Regions from separate parts of the uncultured Bacillus sp. genome, predicted to be linked through region 2. Evidence: a T-box and tRNA genes for the amino acid it is inferred to sense, from the RefSeq annotation. Region 2 holds a T-box; the other holds one or more tRNA genes.

Region 1 (6,185 bases), on a different contig from region 2:
TGACGCCGTCAATAAATTCAAGAGAATCCAACACATCCTGTGAGCCGTAAACCGTTACCTCACTGGGACTGGATTCAATATTCGCTATGCTGACACCGTCAGGAAGGCTTCCTGTCCGTTCAATTTTAAAGGGCACTTTTTTACTCGGGCTTGTTACCGGAACGGTAATCTTGATGACCGAGGGCTCTACGTCGACAGGAAGCGCGTTTCCGTCTTTATCATAGACAGTCACTTTCGCTTCCTTTTCAATCGTTTCATCTGCGTTTTCCAAATTCACTGAAGCTTTTACAAGAGAAATATTATCAATCACATTTTTAGATCCGGTAATCTGCACATTTTTCGGACTGACAATCGGCTGCTCCGGAGAATAGCCTTTTTTCATCTTGCTTTTATTGTAGTACTCCACTTCTACAGGAAAGCTTTTGGTCGTCCGTTCTTGAATAGTAACTGTCGTAACAGACGGATTGATAGAGATTGTCAGCCCATCCGACACGTTTTTGGCCTTTAGCTCAACCTTATGTGTGCCGGTTTTTAAATTTTCCATGTCGGCATATATTTCAAAATTCTTGGTCTGCCTAGCCTTTTTCACGGCGCTTGTCGAGCCTTTTATCGTGACATTCACCGTTTGCGGAACACCTGTCACGACGTAATTTTCATCATCATAATACGCTTTGACCGGGATATCGGTCAGTGTTGCTTCATCAGTTGTTGATGTCGGAAAGAAAGATTCACCCGGTTTTTTCGGAGTCGGTGCTTGATTGCTGTTAACCGCCACATAAAGCAAGAGCGCGAAAAGCAGAGCAATAATTTTCACAGCCCAGCGGTTGTTTAAGAATTTATCCATTTTTCTTGCCCCTCCAATACCAGCGGTTAGAAGAAGTGTCTCTGGTGTTTTTCTTAAACTCGGCTTCAAGCATTTCTTTCAGCGCTTCTTCCGTCAGCTCTCTGTGAAGGTCTCCGTTCTTCGCCACACTGACGCCGCCGGTCTCTTCAGACACAATAATCGTCAAACTGTCTGTTACTTCACTGATGCCGACAGCCGCTCTATGCCGCGTGCCCAGTTCTTTTGAAATAAACGGGCTTTCTGAAAGCGGCAGATAACAGGCGGCAGCGGCAATTTCATTATTCTTCATAATCACTGCACCATCATGAAGCGGAGTGTTTGGAATAAAAATATTGATCAGCAGCTCAGAGCTGACTTTGGCATTTAAAGGTATGCCGGTCTCGATATAATCTCCCATTCCGGTATCCCGCTCAATGGTCAGCAGGGCGCCTATACGGCGTTTCGCCATATAATTGATTGCTTTTGTGATGGCCTCAATTGTTTTCTGCTGCGCTTCCTCCACAGGCGTGCCGCTCCTTGAAAAAAAGCGGCCGCGGCCAAGCTGTTCAAGCGCTCTTCTCAGCTCAGGCTGAAAAATAATAATAATTGCTAAAAATCCCCATGTTATCGCTTGGTCCATCAGCCATTGAAGCGTGCTGAGGCCCAAATATTGGCTGGCCATACGGACAAGCACGATCACGACAATTCCTTTTAACAGCTGAACCGCTTTCGTGCCGCGTATCACCATAATCAATTTATATATCACATACCAAACAAGGAGAATATCAACGGCATTGCCGAGGTACTGCAAAAAAGGGATATCCTCAAAAGCCATTTCCTCGTCCTCCAAGATTTCAGTCATTTCGTATTTCGCATTTTGTGTTTTACGTGTTACGCATATGTACTTTACATAGCGAGCCCATTATACCACATTTCGATTTGGCAAGTGAAATGTGCCAGCCCTCTCAGCCCATAAAAAAAGAGCAAAGCGATTACGCGCTTTACTCTTTTCCTTTCGGATTTAATGCATTGACTACACTTTTCCCCGCAGACTTCATCTTGTACCATGTCCAATCGAATAATTGATTGATTTCTTCAATCTGACCGGTGACTTGTCCAGCAGAGGCCATATACTTTTCGCCGTTTACAACAGTTACATCCCCGTCTATTTTGCCTTTAATAATCAGCTTGCCGTTTTTGACTGTAACATCACCTTTGACCGTCTCACCTTCCGGCACGGTCACAGTGTGGTTATGCACCACAAGATTCGGCTGCTTGGACACACTGAAATTTTGGTCATTATGCCAGCTGTTAAAAAAACCTCCGCCCATCAAAATGATAAATACCGCAGCAGCTGCGATAACGGGATGGGTTCTGAACCATCTTTTCACAGAAGCTCTTTTCTTCTCCTTAGGCAATTTTGCCATGACATTAGCGGTAAAATCCGCGGGGGCTTCGACATGCGATGTGCTCCGGACGAGCGCTATAGATTTTTCCATCTCATAAAAATGCTTTCTGCATTTCTCGCATGTCTCCAGATGTTCATTTAATACGTGTTCATCTTTTGGAAGGATATCTCCATCAAGATGCATATGCATAAGCTGCACAATTTGTTCAGGACAGCTCATTTCATCACCCCACTTAAAGATCCCTTAATTGTTTTCTGAGAGCCTCTCTGCCTCTGTGAATCCGCGTTTTCACAGTTCCTACAGGAATGTTCAGAATCTCGCCGATTTCAATTAATGAGAGTTCGTCAATATACTTTAATACGATAACTGTTCTGTATTTGTCAGGAAGCTTTAAAATTTTCTGCTGAATCGTGTTTGAGAGCTCCAGCGACACAACTGCATCTTCAGGCAAAACCCCATCTGCGGCGATTTGTGAATACATGGTCAAGCCTTCCGTACCAGCCACCTCAGCATCGAGGTAATAATCCGGCTTCTTTTTGCGAATGCGGTCAATAGTCAAATTGGTCGCGATTCGATAAAGCCAAGTTGAAAATTTCCGGTTAATATCAAAACTGTCGATATTAACGTACGCTCTGATGAAAGCCTCCTGTGCAATATCCTCTGCCTCATGCACATTACCAAGCATACGGTAGCAAAGCTGATAAATTTTATCCTTGTAAATATCTACGATGTCCGCAAATGCATCTTGGTCGCCTTTTTTGACTTGTTTAATTCTCTTTTTAATCATCATTTCCATATTTATCTAACCTCTGCCTTCACCGGTCTGTATGTATACGAGCTTCGTTTCAAAAGGTTTCAATTTTTTTATAAAATAAGTTTATCAAATTTTTGGCAGGGTGTAGATGGTAATTCGTGAATAAACTACCTTAACATATTTTTAAAATTATTATACAGACTGAACAGTTAGAAGTTGGAACGATTTTAAAAAGAAAAAAAGACACCTTTTGGTCAAAGGTGTCTGTGACTGGGCTAGCTGGATTCGAACCAACGCATGACGGAGTCAAAGTCCGTTGCCTTACCGCTTGGCTATAGCCCAATAATAATGGTGGAGGGGGGCAGATTCGAACTGCCGAACCCTGAGGGAGCGGATTTACAGTCCGCCGCGTTTAGCCACTTCGCTACCCCTCCATATTAATGTTAAGAAAAGAGTGCCGGCAAGAGGACTTGAACCCCCAACCTACTGATTACAAGTCAGTTGCTCTACCAATTGAGCTACACCGGCAAAATGGTGGAGGATGACGGGCTCGAACCGCCGACCCTCTGCTTGTAAGGCAGATGCTCTCCCAGCTGAGCTAATCCTCCAAATGGTGACCCGTACGGGATTCGAACCCGTGTTACCGCCGTGAAAGGGCGGTGTCTTAACCGCTTGACCAACGGGCCGTTTGTGTTCTCGTCGAGCTGACAAAAGTTATTATATACAGGTTACACCCCCTTTGTAAAGAGAAAAATTAAATTTTTTATTTTCAAACTTTTTAACTCCTTTTTTAACTGAAAAAGCCTCCCAACATTTATCATTTCTTTTATGATAGAAACAAGCAAACCAAGAGAGGAGAAACCAATATGATACTAGTCAGCTCTTGCCTTGGCGGCATTGAATGCAGATATAACGGCTCTCACGCCGCATCGGAGAAAATCAGAAAACTCATCGATGAAAATGAAGCAGTCATGGCTTGTCCTGAGCTTCTCGGCGGCTTCTCAACTCCCCGTGAACCTGCAGAAATCATCGGAGGCACCGGCGAGGATGTTCTCAATGGAACCGCTAAAATCGTGACAGTTTCAGGAGAAGATGTAACAGAATTATATATGGAAGGCGCTGCTAAAACATTAGCTTACGCAAAAGAAATCAATGCCTCTACCGTCATATTAAAAGAAAACAGTCCGTCGTGCGGAAGCGGTTTTATCTATAACGGTACATTCTCCGGCCAAAAAATCCCCGGCAGCGGAGTGACCGCCGCATTGTTAAAACAAGCAGGCTACCATGTCATTTCGGAAAACCAGTTAGACGACATATTGTAAGGAGGGCATCACATGACTCAAGACATTTCTTTATCCTTCTATAAGCCTGAACATTTGCCGGAGCTCCAATCATTTACGCTAAAAAACGATGACAAACGATTTACCTCACTCCCGAAAGAGGTGCTGACTCAGGCCCTGAGCATACGGGACCGGTATCCGGTAGTCATCTTAAAAGACGATTTGCCAGTCGGTTTTTTCATTTTACATACATCAAAAGAAACGCTTGCTCCATATTCTAACAATCCATTTGCTTTACTGCTCAGCTCTCTGTCGTTACACGCAGTGCATCACGGAAAAGGCTATGCAAAAAAAGCAATGCTTCAGCTTCCCTCTTTTGTGAGCGGTTATTTCCCATGGTGTGATGAAATTATTTTGGCCGTCAATCATCTGAACACACGTGCAAAGCACCTTTATATGAAAAGCGGGTTTCTTGATAAAGGACGGCGAAGAATCGGACCGCTTGGAGAGCAGCTGATCCTTCATTACTTCTTATAGTCTTGAGTGAAATAGAATTTCAAAAATTTCAAAACATAGTTGAAATATCATAACAGAAATGAATATACTGAATATTGAGATACATTATTTTTAAACAGGGGGCCTCCTCATGTCAAAACCATTAAACCTTCACCGTCTTACAACGGAATCACGCAATAGCCAAACAGCTGAAATCCACAAAGCAAACACACTCGGCATCCTCAAAATGATCAACAACGAAGATTTGAAAGTCGCAGCCGCCGTTCAGCAGGTTCTCCCCGATATCAAAACAGCTGTAGACTGCGCGTACGACTCGTTTCAAAATGGAGGCCGGCTCATATACACAGGCGCCGGTACAAGCGGCAGACTCGGTGTCATGGATGCTGTTGAATGTCCTCCCACCTACAGCGTAAGCCCAGATCAGGTCATCGGAATCATGGCTGGCGGACCTAAAGCATTTTTGCAGGCAGCAGAGGGCATTGAAGACAGTGAAAAAGCAGGAGCCGAAGATTTAAAAAACATACAACTCACTTCAAACGACACCGTCATTGCCATCGCAGCAAGCGGTCGCACACCTTATGCCGCAGGCGCCCTAACATACGCCCGTAAAGTCGGAGCACACACCATCGCCCTTACCTGTAATGAAAATTCCGCCATCAGCAAAGATGCGGATCACAGCATTGAGGTTGTCGTCGGACCTGAGGCCATTACAGGATCAACACGTATGAAAGCCGCAACTGCTCATAAAATGATTCTAAACATGATATCCACCGCTGTAATGGTCAAAATCGGCAAGGTTTACGAAAACTTGATGGTAGACGTCAATGTCAGCAACAAAAAATTAAAGGAACGCGCCATCAGTATCATCCAAAGCCTCACAAACGCTTCATACGACACAGCCAGACACACTCTGGAAAAAGCCAATCATCACGTCAAAACAGCAATCGTCATGCTCAAAACAAGCACAGATCAGGAACAAGCTAAAACATTGCTTGATGAAACAAACGGTTTTATAGACAAAGCAATCGAACATTACCATTCAAGATAAGGAGAGACCAAGAATGGCAACAGGCGGTTTAGCGATCATCCAATCAATGAAGCACAAGCTTCCCCCATCCGAGCGTAAACTTGCAGATTACATCTTAACTCATCCCCACAAAGCTATAGAAAGCACTGTCAGCGAAATCAGTGCCTTAGCCAATTCAAGTGACGCTGCCGTCATCAGGCTCTGCAAATCGCTCGGACTAAAGGGATTTCAAGATTTAAAAATGAGAGTGGCAGGCGATCTGGCAAAACCTGCTGTACAAGGCTATCGGGACATTGCGCCTCGCGAACCGCTGTCCTCCATTTCTGAAAAAGCGGCCGGCAATGCCATTCAAGCCATTCAGGATACTTCAGACCTG
Region 2 (6,185 bases):
TTCGGGACAAGCTGATATGGGATTTGATCGGAACCCGCGAATTTCAGCGTCTCCGCAGAATTAAGCAGCTTGGCACGACGTATTTGACGTTCCACGGCGCTGAGCATAGCCGGTTCAACCATTCTCTCGGTGTCTATGAAATTGTCAGGAGAATGGTTGATGACGTCTTTAAAGGCCGCCCTGAATGGGATGACAGTGAGCGCGAACTCTGTTTGGCTGCGGCGCTGCTTCATGATCTCGGGCACGGGCCGTTCTCGCATTCATTTGAAAAAGTCTTTCACCTTGACCACGAAGATTTTACAAGAGGTATCATTTTGGGGGACACGGAGGTCAATCAGGTGCTCAGAAAGGTGAGCCCGCGTTTCCCGCAGGATGTTGCTGAAGTCATTGCCAAAACATATAAAAACAAGCAAGTGGTCAGCCTGATTTCTAGTCAGATAGACGCAGACCGCATGGATTACCTGCAGCGCGACGCATATTATACGGGCGTCAGCTACGGCCATTTTGATATGGAGCGGATTCTTCGGGTGATGCGCCCGCGCGAGGATCAGATCGTCATTAAAGAAAGCGGGATGCACGCTGTCGAAGACTATATCATGAGCCGCTACCAAATGTACTGGCAGGTGTATTTCCATCCAGTGACAAGAAGCGCAGAGGTTATTTTAACGAAGATTCTTCACAGGGCGAAGCAGCTGCACGATGAAGGCTATGTCTTCACTCACGCTCCGGTTCATTTCTATTCTATTTTTGAAGGGAAATTGACCCTGGAGGATTATGTGAAGCTGGATGAATCTATTATTTTGTATTACTTCCAGGCCTGGGAGGATGAAGAAGACGCAATTTTATCCGATTTGTGCCGCAGATTCATTAACCGCCAGCTGTTCCAATACGTTGAATTCAATCCGAATGAAGAAATGTCGGCTTATTTTGAGCTGACTTCATTGTTCAAAGAGGCGGGAATCGATCCGAGCTATTATTTGGTCGTCGATTCTTCTTCAGATCTGCCATACGATTTTTACCGTCCTGGAGAAGAAGAGGAGCGTCTGCCGATCCATCTCTTGACGCAAAGCGGCCAAATTAAAGAGCTGTCCAGACAGTCGGCTATTGTGGAATCCATCTCCGGGAAAAGGCGGACGGACCACAAGCTGTACTATCCGAAGGACCTGATTTGTGACGGCTCTGAACATCCGGAAGCGAAAATGAAAATCCGGCAGCTGCTGGGACTGACATAGAAATTGGAAAGAAGGAAAAAGGAGATGTCGGGAATTTGTTGAAAGAACATGCAAAACTGATGAAGGTGTTCTCGGATTCTGGAGAAATCATCGGGCGGAAGAAGCTGCAGAAAATGATTTATATTGCAAAGAAAATGCAGTTTCCTTTCTATGAGAAATATGATTTTCACTTTTACGGACCGTATTCAGAGGAACTGACGCTCCAGATTGAAGAGCTGTGCAATCTTGGATTTCTGCATGAAGTGAAGGAAAAAAAGGGCGGCTACTTTCAATACCGTTATTCGCTGACTGAGACAGGCTCCGCATTTTTAGACCATGCTGATCTGGATATGCCCGATATCAAAGGCTATATCGACAGTGTAAACAGCCGTTCATCACGGTTTTTAGAGCTGGTTTCCACGATCCTTTACTTTGACGGGCTTGAGGCCGAGGAAAAGAAAGAAAAAGTCTTTACAATCAAAAGCAAACAAAAATATACAAATGAAGAATATGACGAAGCGCTTCAATACATAGAAGAACTGAAGCAGATTTGTTAACCATACCAAGCAAAAGAAATGCTCCGTTTCTTTTGCTTTTTTTTAACAGAACAAATTGCGGTTTCTGAAAATGTATTGTAAAATATATGAAATCATCAAACAATCAGTAATGTATACAGGCACTGATAAGGACACGAGATGCTTTTTACGGTTTCCAGAGAGGGAAGGACAGCTGAGATCTTCCTAACGCAGGGGAAGCAGCTTACCGCCTTTGAGCCGTATCGGGGAAATCGAGTATCTGATACCGTCATGCTGCGTTACAGCACCTTAAAGCCGATACACCATGTGTGTTGATCGGGAATTTGGGTGGAACCACGGATGATAAACACATTCGTCCCTTTTAGAGGGATGGGTGTGTTTTTTTATGAACTAAATACATGCGATGAAAAGGACATGAATGATCATTACGGTTTTCAGAGAGGGAAGGAAAGGTGAGAGCTTCCCAGCTTAGGATGATCATTTACCACCTTGGAGCAGCATTGGGGAACTGAAGTATCCAATGCCGTCTATGCTGCGTTACAGCACCGAGCCGATAAACAAAGCGTTTGTCGGGAATTTGGGTGGAACCACGGGTACATCACACACTCGTCCCTTTTAGAGGGATGGGTGTGTTTTTTTATGAATTGAATACATGCGATGAAAAGGACATGAATGATCGTTACGGTTTTCAGAGAGGGAAGGAAAGGTGGGAGCTTCCCAGCTTAGGATGATCATTTACCACCTTGGAGCAGCATTGGGGAACTGAAGTATCCAATGCCGTCTATGCTGCGTTACAGCACCGAGCCGATAAACAAAGCGTTTGTCGGGAATTTGGGTGGAACCACGGGTACATCACACACTCGTCCTTTACAGCGGGACGGGTGTGTTTTTTATATCCAACAATGATGAAGGAGTGTTTAAAAATGAGTAAACATGTACACATTCAGCTTCCGGACGGACAGATCAAGGAATATCCGAAAGGCATCACAATCAAAGAAGCGGCTGGTTCTATCAGTTCCAGTCTGCAAAAGAAGGCGGCTGCGGGCCAGGTCAATGGCAAGCTCGTTGATCTCAGCTTTAAGCTGGAGGAGGATGCTGAGCTTTCGATTGTCACACTTGATTCCCAAGAAGGCTTGCAGGTGCTTCGCCACACATCAGCGCACGTACTGGCCCAAGCAGTGAAACGTCTGTACGGAGAAGTGTCATTGGGGATAGGTCCAGTGATTGAAGACGGCTTCTACTATGACATGAAGCTGGAGCAAAGCTTGACATCAGGAGACTTAGAGGCCATCGAAAAAGAAATGAAGAATATTATAAATGAGAACCTTGAAATCAAACGAATTGAGGTTTCTTACGAAGAGGCTGAAGAGCTGTTTGCCAAAAAAGGCGAGCCGTTTAAGCTGGAGATGTTGAAGGATATTCCGCGCGGAGAGGATATCACGCTGTATCAGCAGGGAGAATTCGTTGACCTGTGCCGCGGGCCGCATCTTCCTTCCACAGGAATGATCAAGGCGTTCAAACTGACAAGAGTATCGGGCGCTTATTGGCGCGGAGACAGCGAGAATGAAGTCCTGCAGCGGGTGTACGGGGTTGCGTTTCAAAAGAAAAAAGATCTCGATGCGCATCTGCATACGCTGGAAGAAGCGGCAAAACGAGACCATCGCAAGCTGGGCAAACAATTAGAGCTGTTTATGTTTTCTGAAGAAGCGCCGGGGATGCCGTTTTATTTGCCAAAAGGGCAGATTATCCGCAATGAGCTGGAACGCTTCTCGCGTGAGCTGCAAACAAAGGCTGGCTACGAGGAGGTGCGTACGCCATTTATGATGAATCAGCGGTTATGGGAGCAGTCAGGCCACTGGGATCATTATCGCGACAATATGTATTTTTCAGAAGTGGATGATACAAGATTCGCAATGAAGCCGATGAATTGTCCCGGACATATGCTCATCTTTAAAAACAGCCTGTATTCGTATCGGGATCTGCCGATTCGCATGGCGGAATTCGGCCAGGTGCATCGCCATGAATACAGCGGTGCTTTAAACGGAATGCTTCGCGTCCGGACGTTCTGCCAAGATGACGCCCATATCTTCGTTCGAGAGGATCAGATTGAAAGTGAGATCAAAGAAGCGATCCGGCTGATTGATGAGGTATATCGTACTTTTGGCTTCGAGTATTCAGTCGAACTCTCGACTCGCCCGGAAGATTCATTAGGCGATGACAGCCTTTGGGAAGCGTCGGAACGTGCCTTAGCATACGTCCTTGAGGAGCTTAACCTGTCTTATGAGGTTAATAAAGGCGACGGGGCGTTTTACGGGCCGAAAATTGATTTTCACATAAAAGATGCCCTGAAACGAAGCCACCAATGCGCGACAATACAGCTTGATTTTCAAATGCCGGAAAAATTTGATTTAACATATATCAATGAACACAATGAAAAAGTTCGTCCTGTTGTCATACACAGAGCGGTATTCGGCTCGATCGACCGCTTCTTCGGCATTTTAATCGAGCATTTCGGCGGGGCATTCCCAGTCTGGCTTGCACCGATCCAGGTTCAAATCATTCCGGTTTCGCACGTTCACTGGGACTATTGCAGAAAGGTGCAGGCAGAGCTGAAGCGGCTGGGAATAAGAGCCCGCATTGATGAGCGTAATGAGAAACTGGGCTACAAAATCAGAGAGTCGCAGGTGCAGAAAATCCCGTACGTGCTGGTGCTCGGGGATCATGAAGAGCAGAAAGACGCGGTAAACGTCCGCCAATTCGGAGATCAGCTGATTGAACACGTCCCTTTTCAGACGTTTAAAGATAAACTAGTTAAACAGGTGAAAAATCGAAGTATCTAGGAGAAAAGCTGTGAATTCTCATTTTGCTTTTTTGACTTTCCCTATCCGGAATCAGTAAAATAATAAGTAAATCATATCGTTCGTATGTTATGAATGCATCTCGAAATGGGGAAATCTACATGGACCATGACAAACTGGAAGCAAATATGCTGGATCACGCACTTACAAAATACTTGAAAAGCACGAAACTATTGGATGAAGCCACCGTTCCGAAACATGTGAATAATGTAAGAGGATTTATTCTGCGGATTATATACAGACATGGGAGCTGCACCATAAAGGATATTCTGAAGGAGGTCACACTCTCTCCCTCTGCCACAACCACTGCTCTGAATCATTTAGAACAGGAGGGGTTTATTGAAAGATCGAGAAATAACAATGACCGCCGTACTGTATGGATTACGCTTTCTGAATCGGGCCGGGGAACAGCTGAACAAATGATCGAAAACCGACAGCAGCTGATTGACGGCATGTTTGAACGTTTAACAATCGAAGAGAAAAAGACGTTCTTAGCGATTATAGAGAAGCTGACCCAATAGGGATAGAAAAAGCCGGTGCGCGAAGCGCCGGCTTTATAAGAGATTATTCCATATCGCTCAGGCGTTTGCCTGCGACGGCATAATGATCTTTTCTCATTTCTTCTATAAATACAACAATTTTTTCTTCAGAAGCACCGGTTGTTTCCTTTACGGCTTCTGTTACTTTCTCGACAAGATTGCGTTTTTGCTCGTCTGTACGGCCTTCGAGCATTTTGACGGTTACGTATGGCATGGGTGCTGAATCCTCCTTTATCTCGTTTCCTCTCTTTAGAAAAAGAGGCTTCTTATAGTATACTGAATAAAGTAAATTCTTGCATTTTTAGAAAGAGGGATATCTCACTTGGACCGTTTTTTATATTATCCGTTATCTTTAATGCCATACCTCGTCATCACGTTAATTGTGTCGTTTACGGTGCATGAGCTTGCCCACGCTTATGTCGCATACAAGTTCGGTGACGATACGGCGAAAAAACAAGGAAGACTGACACTCAATCCCATTAAACACCTTGATCCTTTCGGAACCATTTTGATTCTGGTGGCCGGCTTCGGATGGGCGCGCCCTATTCCCGTCAATCGCCGCTTCTTTAAGAAACCTCGGCTTGCCGGCGTGCTTGTATCTATTGCCGGACCCGTCAGTAACCTGATTCTTGCGTTTATCGGTTTCTTTTTGTTAGTGTTGATGCATGCATACGGAATGGAGCTGCTTGCGGCATTCAGCACGGGACTTGATCAGTTCTTTTCCATTTGGATACAGCTGAATCTTGTTTTGTTTTTATTTAATCTGCTGCCGCTTCCTCCGCTCGATGGCTATCGAATAATCGAAGATCTTGTTCCGCCGGGGGTGCGTGCCAAGATGACGCAGGCGGAGAACTACGGCTTTATCGTCTTTTTGGTTCTGTTTGTGACACCGCTTGGATCTTACGTGCTTTGGCCACTGCTAAATGCCGGAAGAGATCGGATTTTACAGCTGTTTTCAGCGATATTTCAACCGCTTTTGTAGGAGGTAGAACTCATGGAAGAAAAAAAGAAAAAATCAATCGGGTTTAATATTATCAAAAG

What was found. A T-box is a leader RNA that pairs with one kind of tRNA and senses whether it is charged. The one in region 2 lies ahead of thrS (threonine--tRNA ligase), so its partner is inferred to be a tRNA-Thr.
Region 1: it has a tRNA-Thr gene. The T-box ahead of thrS (threonine--tRNA ligase) is inferred to sense a tRNA for this amino acid. The anticodon was not compared.

The regions. Positions count from the first base shown of each region.
Region 1 covers NZ_CATYRA010000012.1:15,709-21,893, reverse strand. The annotation lists gene cdaR (CdaA regulatory protein CdaR) at 1-844, opposite strand, end outside; gene cdaA (diadenylate cyclase CdaA) at 837-1,658, opposite strand; gene rsiW (anti-sigma-W factor RsiW) at 1,825-2,451, opposite strand; gene sigW (RNA polymerase sigma factor SigW) at 2,465-3,028, opposite strand; tRNA gene Q5C82_RS17330 (tRNA-Gln) at 3,257-3,328, opposite strand; tRNA gene Q5C82_RS17325 (tRNA-Tyr) at 3,336-3,420, opposite strand; tRNA gene Q5C82_RS17320 (tRNA-Thr) at 3,442-3,514, opposite strand; tRNA gene Q5C82_RS17315 (tRNA-Val) at 3,519-3,594, opposite strand; tRNA gene Q5C82_RS17310 (tRNA-Glu) at 3,598-3,672, opposite strand; gene Q5C82_RS17305 (DUF523 domain-containing protein) at 3,853-4,308, shown strand; gene Q5C82_RS17300 (GNAT family N-acetyltransferase) at 4,321-4,803, shown strand; gene murQ (N-acetylmuramic acid 6-phosphate etherase) at 4,913-5,830, shown strand; gene Q5C82_RS17290 (MurR/RpiR family transcriptional regulator) at 5,844-6,185, shown strand, end outside.
Region 2 covers NZ_CATYRA010000001.1:392,089-398,273, reverse strand. The annotation lists gene Q5C82_RS01945 (HD domain-containing protein) at 1-1,232, shown strand, start outside; gene Q5C82_RS01940 (YwgA family protein) at 1,268-1,768, shown strand; gene Q5C82_RS01935 (hypothetical protein) at 1,907-2,062, shown strand; T-box leader at 2,142-2,364, shown strand; T-box leader at 2,396-2,618, shown strand; gene thrS (threonine--tRNA ligase) at 2,671-4,587, shown strand; gene Q5C82_RS01925 (MarR family transcriptional regulator) at 4,707-5,126, shown strand; gene Q5C82_RS01920 (2-hydroxymuconate tautomerase) at 5,170-5,358, opposite strand; gene Q5C82_RS01915 (site-2 protease family protein) at 5,467-6,126, shown strand; gene Q5C82_RS01910 (YwhD family protein) at 6,139-6,185, shown strand, end outside.